One region of the Chitinophaga sp. MM2321 genome, then DNA from elsewhere that is predicted to be linked to it. Evidence: riboswitches for the same ligand, from Rfam matches in the RefSeq annotation. Region 1 holds a riboswitch; the other holds the start of a gene.
The links. Region 1 has a riboswitch for S-adenosylmethionine ahead of ABQ275_RS07780 (PLP-dependent aspartate aminotransferase family protein). Riboswitches for the same ligand answer to the same signal wherever they lie in the genome.
Positions count from the first base shown of each region.

Region 2: linked by a shared signal. The riboswitch ahead of ABQ275_RS03280 (PLP-dependent aspartate aminotransferase family protein) and the one ahead of ABQ275_RS07780 (PLP-dependent aspartate aminotransferase family protein) in region 1 are both predicted to bind S-adenosylmethionine.

Region 1 is NZ_OZ035533.1:2,004,335-2,008,759, reverse strand. Features, by position in the region: gene ABQ275_RS07785 (dicarboxylate/amino acid:cation symporter) at 1-494, shown strand, start outside; gene ABQ275_RS07780 (PLP-dependent aspartate aminotransferase family protein) at 445-1,623, opposite strand; SAM riboswitch class I at 1,763-1,875, opposite strand; gene ABQ275_RS07775 (NAD-dependent epimerase/dehydratase family protein) at 1,948-2,892, opposite strand; gene ABQ275_RS07770 (YdcF family protein) at 2,972-4,222, opposite strand.
Region 2 is NZ_OZ035533.1:878,008-882,432, forward strand. Features, by position in the region: gene ABQ275_RS03275 (homoserine dehydrogenase) at 1-869, opposite strand, end outside; gene ABQ275_RS03280 (PLP-dependent aspartate aminotransferase family protein) at 940-2,118, opposite strand; SAM riboswitch class I at 2,299-2,417, opposite strand; gene ABQ275_RS03285 (DUF2851 family protein) at 2,549-3,838, shown strand; gene ABQ275_RS03290 (OsmC family protein) at 3,967-4,374, opposite strand.

The DNA.
Region 1 (4,425 bases):
ATGGTATTAAAATCTTCTGGAAAAACAATATTATTCCCACCTTAACCGCGGTGGGCACCGGTAGCAGCATTGCTACCATTCCTGCCAACCTCGAAGCGGTGCAACGGATGGGCGTACCGGCATCCATTGGCAATGTGGTAGTGCCGCTAGGTGCTACCCTGCATAAAGATGGCTCCAGCATTTCTTCTATCATAAAAATGGCCGTTGTATTTGCGATGTTCGGCAAAGGTTTCAACAGTGTAGATACCGTGCTGATGGCCATGGGCATAACCGTGATCGTGAGCATCGTGGAAGGCGGTATTCCCAATGGCGGCTATATCGGCGAGTTGCTGGTCATGTCCGTATATGGGTTCCCGGTAGAAGCCCTCCCGCCGCTGCTGATCATCGGAACATTGGTTGATCCGCTGGCCACTATTTTAAATGCGACGGGAGATAACGTAGCGGCTATGCTGACAGCACGCTTTCTGCCCGGGCGTGCTGCGGCAGTTTCTTAAAAGCCTGTTCCAGGTCGGCCAACAGGTCGGCCGACTCTTCCAGCCCTACAGATAAGCGAATCAGGCTGTCACTTACCCCTTCTGCCCTTCTCTTTTCAGCAGGGATAGATTTATGCGTCATTTCAGCCGGATGACAAAGCAAACTTTTAATGCCGCCCAGGCTTTCCGCCAGTTTAAAGTAATGCGTGGAGGTAACAAAAGTGGTGGCGGCAGCGGCGCTATCATCTTTTAAAGTAAAAGAAATAATCCCGCCAAACCCTTTACTCTGCCGCTTTGCCAGCTCATGTCCCGGATGCGATGGCAAACCGGGATAGAACACTTTTTCTACCGCCGGATGTTCTGCCAGGTATTCCGCTATGATTTGTGCATTGATGCCGTGTTGTTTAATACGCAGGTGCAGGGTTTCAATACCACGGATCAGCAGGAAGCTGTCGAATGGCGACAGGATGGCGCCACAGGCATTCTGATAGAACTTTATTTCTTCTCCCAGCTGCTCCGTTTTGGCTATCACTACCCCGGCGATAAGGTCACTATGTCCGCCGAGATACTTGGTAGCACTGTGGATCACGAGGTCCGCCCCCAATGACAATGGCTGTTGCAGCACCGGTGACGCAAAGGTATTATCTACACAAAACAAACAATTGTGTGCTTTTGCAATACGACCTATAGCGGCAATATCAGAGATCTTCAGCGTGGGATTGGTGGGCGTTTCCAGCCATATCAGCCTGGTAGCGGGTGTGATGGCATGGAAGACGGCCTGCGTATCAGAAGTATCAACATAGTTTACCCGGATCCCGAATTTTTCATACACTTTATGAAAGAGGCGGAAAGCGCCACCATAGATATCATCTACGGCTACAATTTCATCCCCGGATTTAAGCAGTTTCAATACGGCGTCTATGGCTGCCAGTCCGCTGGAGAAGGCAGATGCAGCGGCGCCACCTTCCAGCTGTGCAATAATTTTTTCTACTGCCGCGCGGGTAGGATTATTGGACCGTGCATAGTCATAACCTTTGTTTACACCCGGTGCTTCCTGTACAAATGTAGAAGTCTGGTAGATAGGCACAGCAATGGCGCCGGTTTGCGGGTCTACGGGAATAGCATGGATCAGTTCTGTGATTGTGCTCATCTTTGATTGTTTTTTTAGTTTGATAAAAAACGTTCTTGCGGAGCAAATCAAGAGAGAGAGTGGGATTTTCGAATTTTTTGATTTTCGAATTTTGGTATTTAAATTCAAAAATTCGAAAATCAAAAAATTCGAAAATCAAAACTTATCTTTCCTGACATCTGATCAGGATGGATGCAGCACCTTTCAAAGCTTGTGCAGTGAAGGTTGCTAAGGTATCATCGGGCCATTTCCCTACTCCTTTCTTGATAAGCAACTTAAAGAACTGGTGCAAAGATAAAGCAGAAAAATTAACCACCAAATTTATTTTCCTACAAATTCAGTAGACTATTGTTTAGCCAATGTTAAACGTATGCCTTCTTCGTAAGATGTTGGTTTGAATTGATAATAATTTTCAAATTTGGAGGAGTCAAAAATATAGGGATGATTGTTCTGGTACAGCATCTCCCCTAATTCCCCTATGGTGGTATCAAACAATCCGGACAGGCCGATCATAAAACTGCCCAGCTTCATGTACCGGGGCTTAATGCCCATTTGCCCCGCAATCAGCTCCACATAAGTTTTACCATTGGGAGCGGGATTGGTGGTAGGCAGGTGCCAGATCTGGTTCCATGATTGCGCGTCCTGGGAAAGCAGGTATAGTCCCTTGCCGGCATCGGGCGTAAAAGTATAACTATGGGTTACATTATCTTTTCCCAGCCACATCGCGGAGCTGTTTTTCTTAAACCGGTCGATAATCAGGAGGTTGAGGAAACCGGTTTTATCTGCGCCGGGGCCGTAGAAATCGGCTGCACGTGCTATGGAAGCAGTCATATTACCCGCCTTCACTTCATCCATTAATTGGGTGGCAATAGCCGCGCGAACCTCCCCTTTATGGCTGGAAGGATGATACGTGGTATCTTCTTTCATAGGGCCGTCTACTAACCCGTAGGAATATACGTTATCGAAGAAGATGAGTTTAGCGCCGGCTTCCTTACAGGCATTAATCACATTGGTCATGATCTTAGGCCATGCAGTAGCCCATAGTTTCCTGTCATATTTAAGACCTGCGGTCAGGAAAACGATGGCGGAGCCATTTACTGCCTGCTTCGTTTGTGCGTAATCGGTAAGGTCGGCGGTTACCAGGTTGGTGATGCCTGCAAATGTTTTGGGAGAGCGGCCTACGAGGCGGACCTGTTTCCCGTTCTTCGTCAATTCCAGGCACAGCTCATTGGCAATGATACCACCTGCCCCCAGGATGGTATATAAAGGCTGAATAGATTCGTTTGACATGGTTAAAATATTGAGTGTTTTTAGATGCTGTTGGAATATTAATTTTTATATAAGACGTATAAAACCCGAAAATATTTTATCAGGGGTCCAATGGATCCCGGGCATCGGCCTGTAAAGATTTCAGATCCGGTATAAAAGAGAGGAAATACAGATCGGCCTGTTTTATTTCCGTGGCCGGCAGGTAGCTCAGCTCCTGCATACAACGCAGGTTGAAGATACTTCCGCTCACATAGCTCAGGTGAAAGGGATCGGACACACAGCACATTTTTTTATTCATGGGGAAGCCATTGCGCCAGGCAATGCGCACCGCGTTGCGGATATTGGTAGTGGTATGCCGGGCATAAGGCTCCAGGATCACAGCGGCTGCGGGGATCTTCAGTTCATTCACCAGGTACTTCTTCATTTCCACTGCTTCAGAAAACGGGGTGCCGATGGGATGTACATGTCCGCCGGAAACGATGATGCAGGGAGCAAGACCTTTACGGAACAGGTCTGCCCCTATGCGGCAGCGGTTCTTACCGGCATCGCTGATAGCGTCTGTATTGCCGGGGCCCGCACCCAGGATCAGCAGGGCGGAAAAGGTATATTTATCCCAGTCAGTTTTTTTCAATTGCGTGTAAGCCTCGCTGTTAGTATCCGACAGCGGCTCATAGCGCGCGCATTCATCACGTTTGTTCAGGCGCAGCAAGGCCAGTGCAAGATCGAGGGAGGGCCTGAAAAAGAGGCGCCTGTTGCTATTACCGTCATCTTTCAACGCCTGCGTCACTTTTATTTTATAGGCCGGGGATGACACATCATATACAGCGGAATCAATGGCTGCATAACGGAATCCTTTATTGGTCGTATAGGCGTTAATGATATAGTTTACTCCTTGCGCCGCATCCTTCCAGGCACGGGCAAGTAATGCGGTATCGGGCATCGCTGCGTACAATTGAAACAAGCCGCTGCTGCGCATGGCTTTCACCAGTCCTTCCATTTCCGCCGGATACCGGGTCAATAAATCAGGCAGTGTGTTGCCGATGCGGCTGATCACCTCTCCTGTAAATAAAAACGGATCTGTTATAGCTGTGATATTGAGACTAACGGAATGGGGCACACGCTGTACGTATGTTTTTCCGATACGTTGCATAGTGGTATCCCCGGCCATTATCCGGGCAATGGCAGGCATCTTTTCAAATAAAGTAAACAGGTAGAAATTTCTATCCTGGATATAATCTTTCCCCGTAAGAAAATGATAGCCGGGATCCGGGTAGGCATACTGACTTTTAGCAGCCGGTAAGAAAGCGATCAGAAAAAATAGTACAACCAGGTACTTTTTTATACTTGCCATTGGTAAAAAAACGTTACGCCATACAAAGTACGGATTACCTTTTAATAAGATTTAGTTCTATCTTTGATTTAAAATAAAAAACAATACATTAATAAATAATATGTATATCTAAGTTATTAAAAATTATATACCTATAAAACATTTAGTCATAAATATAGCATTAGCTGTAAAGATTAAAATCACTTATTTTTGGCCCGCCAATG
Region 2 (4,425 bases), 1.1 Mb from region 1:
ACAAAGAATTGTTTGTCGGTGAATGCACTTTCCAGCAGGATGCCATTGTACTCATTATACACATCATAGAGGAGGTTATGTTCTTTGATGAGATGAGGTAGCACGTATGCAAACACGTTGCCGTTCTGCCGGCGGCATTGGGCAATCAGTTTCACCGTACAGTTTCTTTGTTTGGCAAACTGGATATCAAAGTCGTTGAGGTGGTGGATACCGAAGTTATACACTTCTTCCGGTTTCACGAAGGTGCCGAAAGCGTGGAGGAGGAGGATGACGAGTTTGTATTTAGGATCGTATCCTTCTATGTCCAGTGTAGGATCGGTTTCTGCGAAGCCCAGTTCCTGCGCTTTTTGCAGGGCCGTTTCAAAGCTCTGGTTTTCTTCAAATATTTTGGTAAGAATGTAGTTGGTAGATCCGTTGCAGATGCCTTCCACTGCATTGAGCAGGTCGTTGTCGTAATATTCTTCCAGGTTGCGGATGATGGGAATACTGGCGCAGCTGGAGGCTTCGTACAGGAAGGGCACTTTATTTTCTGTTTGTAACTGGAAGAGAGCGGGCAGGTTTTCAGCAATCATGCGTTTGCTGGCGCTTACTACTGCTTTGCCATTGCGGAGCGCAGTGCTCACAATTTCAAAGGCGGCTTCCGTATCATTTATCAGCTCTACTACTACGTCTATGGTAGGATCTTCCAGGATTTCATTTTTATCGGTAGTGAAGTAGCTGCTGTCAATAGGTCTTGATTTGTTAGGGTCTTTAATACAGATCTTTTTGATGCGTGCATTAATACCTTTTGTTCTGTTCAAAACTTCATACAGTCCTTGTCCTACGACACCGAATCCAAAAATACCTAAATTGATGATCTTGTTTTCCATACTTTTTTTCAAACTTGAGGCTGCTGATACGATACTGACAGCGTGTAGCCGGCAGCGTTAGTAAGGCAGCTTATTGTAAAACAGTGATTTGTTTACCCGCCGGATGGTTTAATTTATCCAGTGCTTGTTTCAGGTCGTTGATCAGGTCTTCGGCATCTTCTATGCCTACTGATAAACGGATGCAGGAATCCTGCAAACCTGTTTTTTTCCGGAATGCTTCCGGTATCGTTCGATGTGTCATGGTAGCCGGATGAGCCAGCATACTTTTCACACCGCCAAAACTTTCCGCCAGTTTAAACAGCTTGGTAGCGTTCACGATGCGGATCGCATTTTTGATATTATCGCTTTTTAAGGAGAAGCTCACGAGGGCGCCATAACTTTTTTGCTGTTTGCGCGCAATGTGATGGTTTTTATGGGTAACAAGACCCGGATAAAATACTTTATCCACCGCAGGATGCGCGGCCAGCCAGTTGGCTACGGCGCTGGCATTGCTGCATTGCTTTTCCAGCCGGAGCGCCAGGGTTTCTATACCACGGATCGTGAGCCAGGCGTCGAACGGACTGAGGATACTACCGGAAATATTCTGGTTATAGCGGATCTGATCAGCGAGCGACTTGGAATTGACCACTACCAGTCCGGCAATCACGTCGCAGTGACCGGCCAGGTATTTGGAAGCACTGTGGATAACCATGTCGGCGCCCAAAGTGAGTGGTTGCTGCAATAAAGGGGTACTGAAAGTATTATCTACTGCCAGCAGGATATTATGTTGTTTGGCAATTTTACTGATAGACTTGATATCAGAGATGCGCAATGTTGGATTGGTAGGGGATTCCAGCCAGATAATCCGGGTATTGGGCGTGATGGCAGCCAGTACTTTATCGAGGTTGCTGGTGTCCACGAAGTTTACTTTGATCCCAAAACGTTCAAACATGTGGTTGAAGATCTGGAAGATGCCACCGTAAGTATCTTCTACGGCCATTACTTCATCGCCGGTTTTCAACAGCTTCAGTACAGCGTCAATAGCAGACATCCCGCTGGCGAAGGCGAAACCTGCGTAGCCTTCTTCCAGGTTGCAGATCAGTTCTTCCAACACTTTCCGCGTGGGATTGTTAGCCCGCGAAAATTCAAAACCCTTATTGATGCCCGGCGATTCCTGTACAAAGGTAGATGTTTGGTAGATGGGCACTGAAATAGCGCCTGTCAACTCATCTATCGGAATACTATGAATCAGTTGTGTAGCTGTTTTCATCTTATTAAATTATTTTTTAACGATGTCTGTTTGTACAGGTATTACCCTGCAACGGTATCATTAAAAATCTACTTAAACAACGACAAATCCAGGAAGTGGGCGGGAGCGGGCATAAAAAAGCTCTTCCGTTTGTTGGAAGAGCTCTTTTCAATATTATATTGGTGAAGAATTATCTCTGCCAACTTATCTTTCCCCGACTTGCACCGGGGCAGGAATTAGCACCTTTTTCCTGATAATTAAATCAGGAAAGGTTGCTAAGGCATCGCAGGGCCAAGTCCCTCCGCCTTTCTGGATAAGTGATGTATAAGAACTGGGTGCAAAGGTAAAGGCAGTTTGATCAATTTTCCAAATCAGGAGCAGAAATTTTTTTACCGGAGGTGATGTTTTATTATCTTTAGCTAATAGTATTTTAATAATCAACCATATCTTTATGCATGTTAACCCCCCGCTCTCCGAAGAGCTTTTTCAGCATATATGGGCGTGCCGTATTTTTAAGCAGGATAACCTGGTAACTACTACGGGTGAGCCTTTACAGATCATCTACCCCGGATGGCAGAATCACCACAGCGGCCCCGATTTTACGGGGGCAAAGATCAGGATCGGCAATACTGTATGGGCAGGCGCCGTAGAACTGCATCTTAGCACATCCGACTGGTTCCGGCATGGGCATCAGCACAATAAACAATACGGGCGGATCATCCTGCACGTGGTATTTGTACATGACCTGCCCCAGCGTGAGGCGGGAGATGCGCCCTGTCTTGAATTACAGCAGTATATCCCCAAGCTGTTGCTACAACGCTATGAATGGCTGCGGCAGTCGGCTTCCTTTGTGCCTTGTGCGGATAGTGCCGGCGATATCTCCCGGCTCATCTGGCTCAGCTGGAAAGAGCGGCTGCTGGCCGAACGCTGGGAAAACAAGATGAACGGACTACGTGCCTGGCTGTTATGCAATAAATATAACTGGGAAGAAGCGTGCTACTGGGCAGTAGCACAGAGCTATGGCATGCCGGTAAATGCGTTGCCGTTCCTGCAAATGGCGCAATCGCTGCCCTATAATATCCTCATGCGGCATAAGCACCAGCCGCTGCTAACGGAAGCCCTGCTTTTTGGTCAGGCGGGAATGCTGGAAGCGGACTTCATCGACGTATACCCGTTGCAGTTACAGCGGGAGTACCTGCACCTGCGGCATAAATATCAGCTCCAGCCAATAGCGCCGCACCACTGGAACTGGCTGCGGATGCGGCCTGCATCTTTTCCTACCCTGCGGCTGGCCGCCTTTGCCACCCTGATGCAGCAAACATCGCATTTGTTTTCCCGCATCCTGGAGGCAAGAGAACTTGGAGAACTGGAACGGTTGTTTTTCGTACGGCCATCAGCGTACTGGCAGGAGCATTACCGTTTCGGGCAACCGGTAACTGCCACCCACCGCCCCGGCAAACAGGCCGTGCATGCCGTTTTAATCAATACGGTGCTACCGCTTCTCTACCTCTATGGACAACAAAAAAACACCCGCTATTACCAGGAGAAAGCCCTGCATTTCCTCCAGCAGCTACCCGCCGAAAAAAACAAGATTACCAATGCCTGGGAAAAGCTGGGCGTTACACAGGAAAACGCCATGGAATCGCAGGCACTCCTGCAATTGAAGCAATATTACTGCGATGAAAAGAGATGTCTGAAATGCGCAATAGGCATGAAGATATTGGGCGGGGAAAAGATGTAGGAATTTAGGAATTTTTTGATTTACGAATTTAGGGATTTGAAATGCAGCGGAGATAACCGTATACGCACATATCTCCGCTGCATTTCAAATCCCTAAATTCGTAAATCAAAAAATTCTTAAATAGTGCCTTACCAATTGAAGGTTACATCCTGTACAAGGTCCGGGTGTACGCTTTTGGCGACGGGGCAGGTGAGTGCTGCTCTTTCGAGGACGGTTTTTTCTTTTTCTCCCAGGTTATGGGTACCGGGAAAATCAAATACGATGGTTACGCCGGTAATGCGACGTGGTTCTGTACCCATTATTTTCTGAATACTCACTTTGGTGCCTTCGATGGCCCAGTTGTTATCTCTTGCCTTGATGCCCATGATGGTAAGCATACACGAGCCGAGGGCCGTGGCTACCAGGTCAGTAGGAGAGAATCTTTCACCTTTTCCATTGTTATCTACCGGTGCATCTGTTTCAATGACGGTGGCTGATCGCAGGTGGGTTGCTGTAGTCCGTAATTCGCCGGTGTAGATAATTTCCGCTGTTTGCATGATGTATAGTTTTAAAGTCCTTTGTATGGTTGGTAATCAAACTGTAAAATA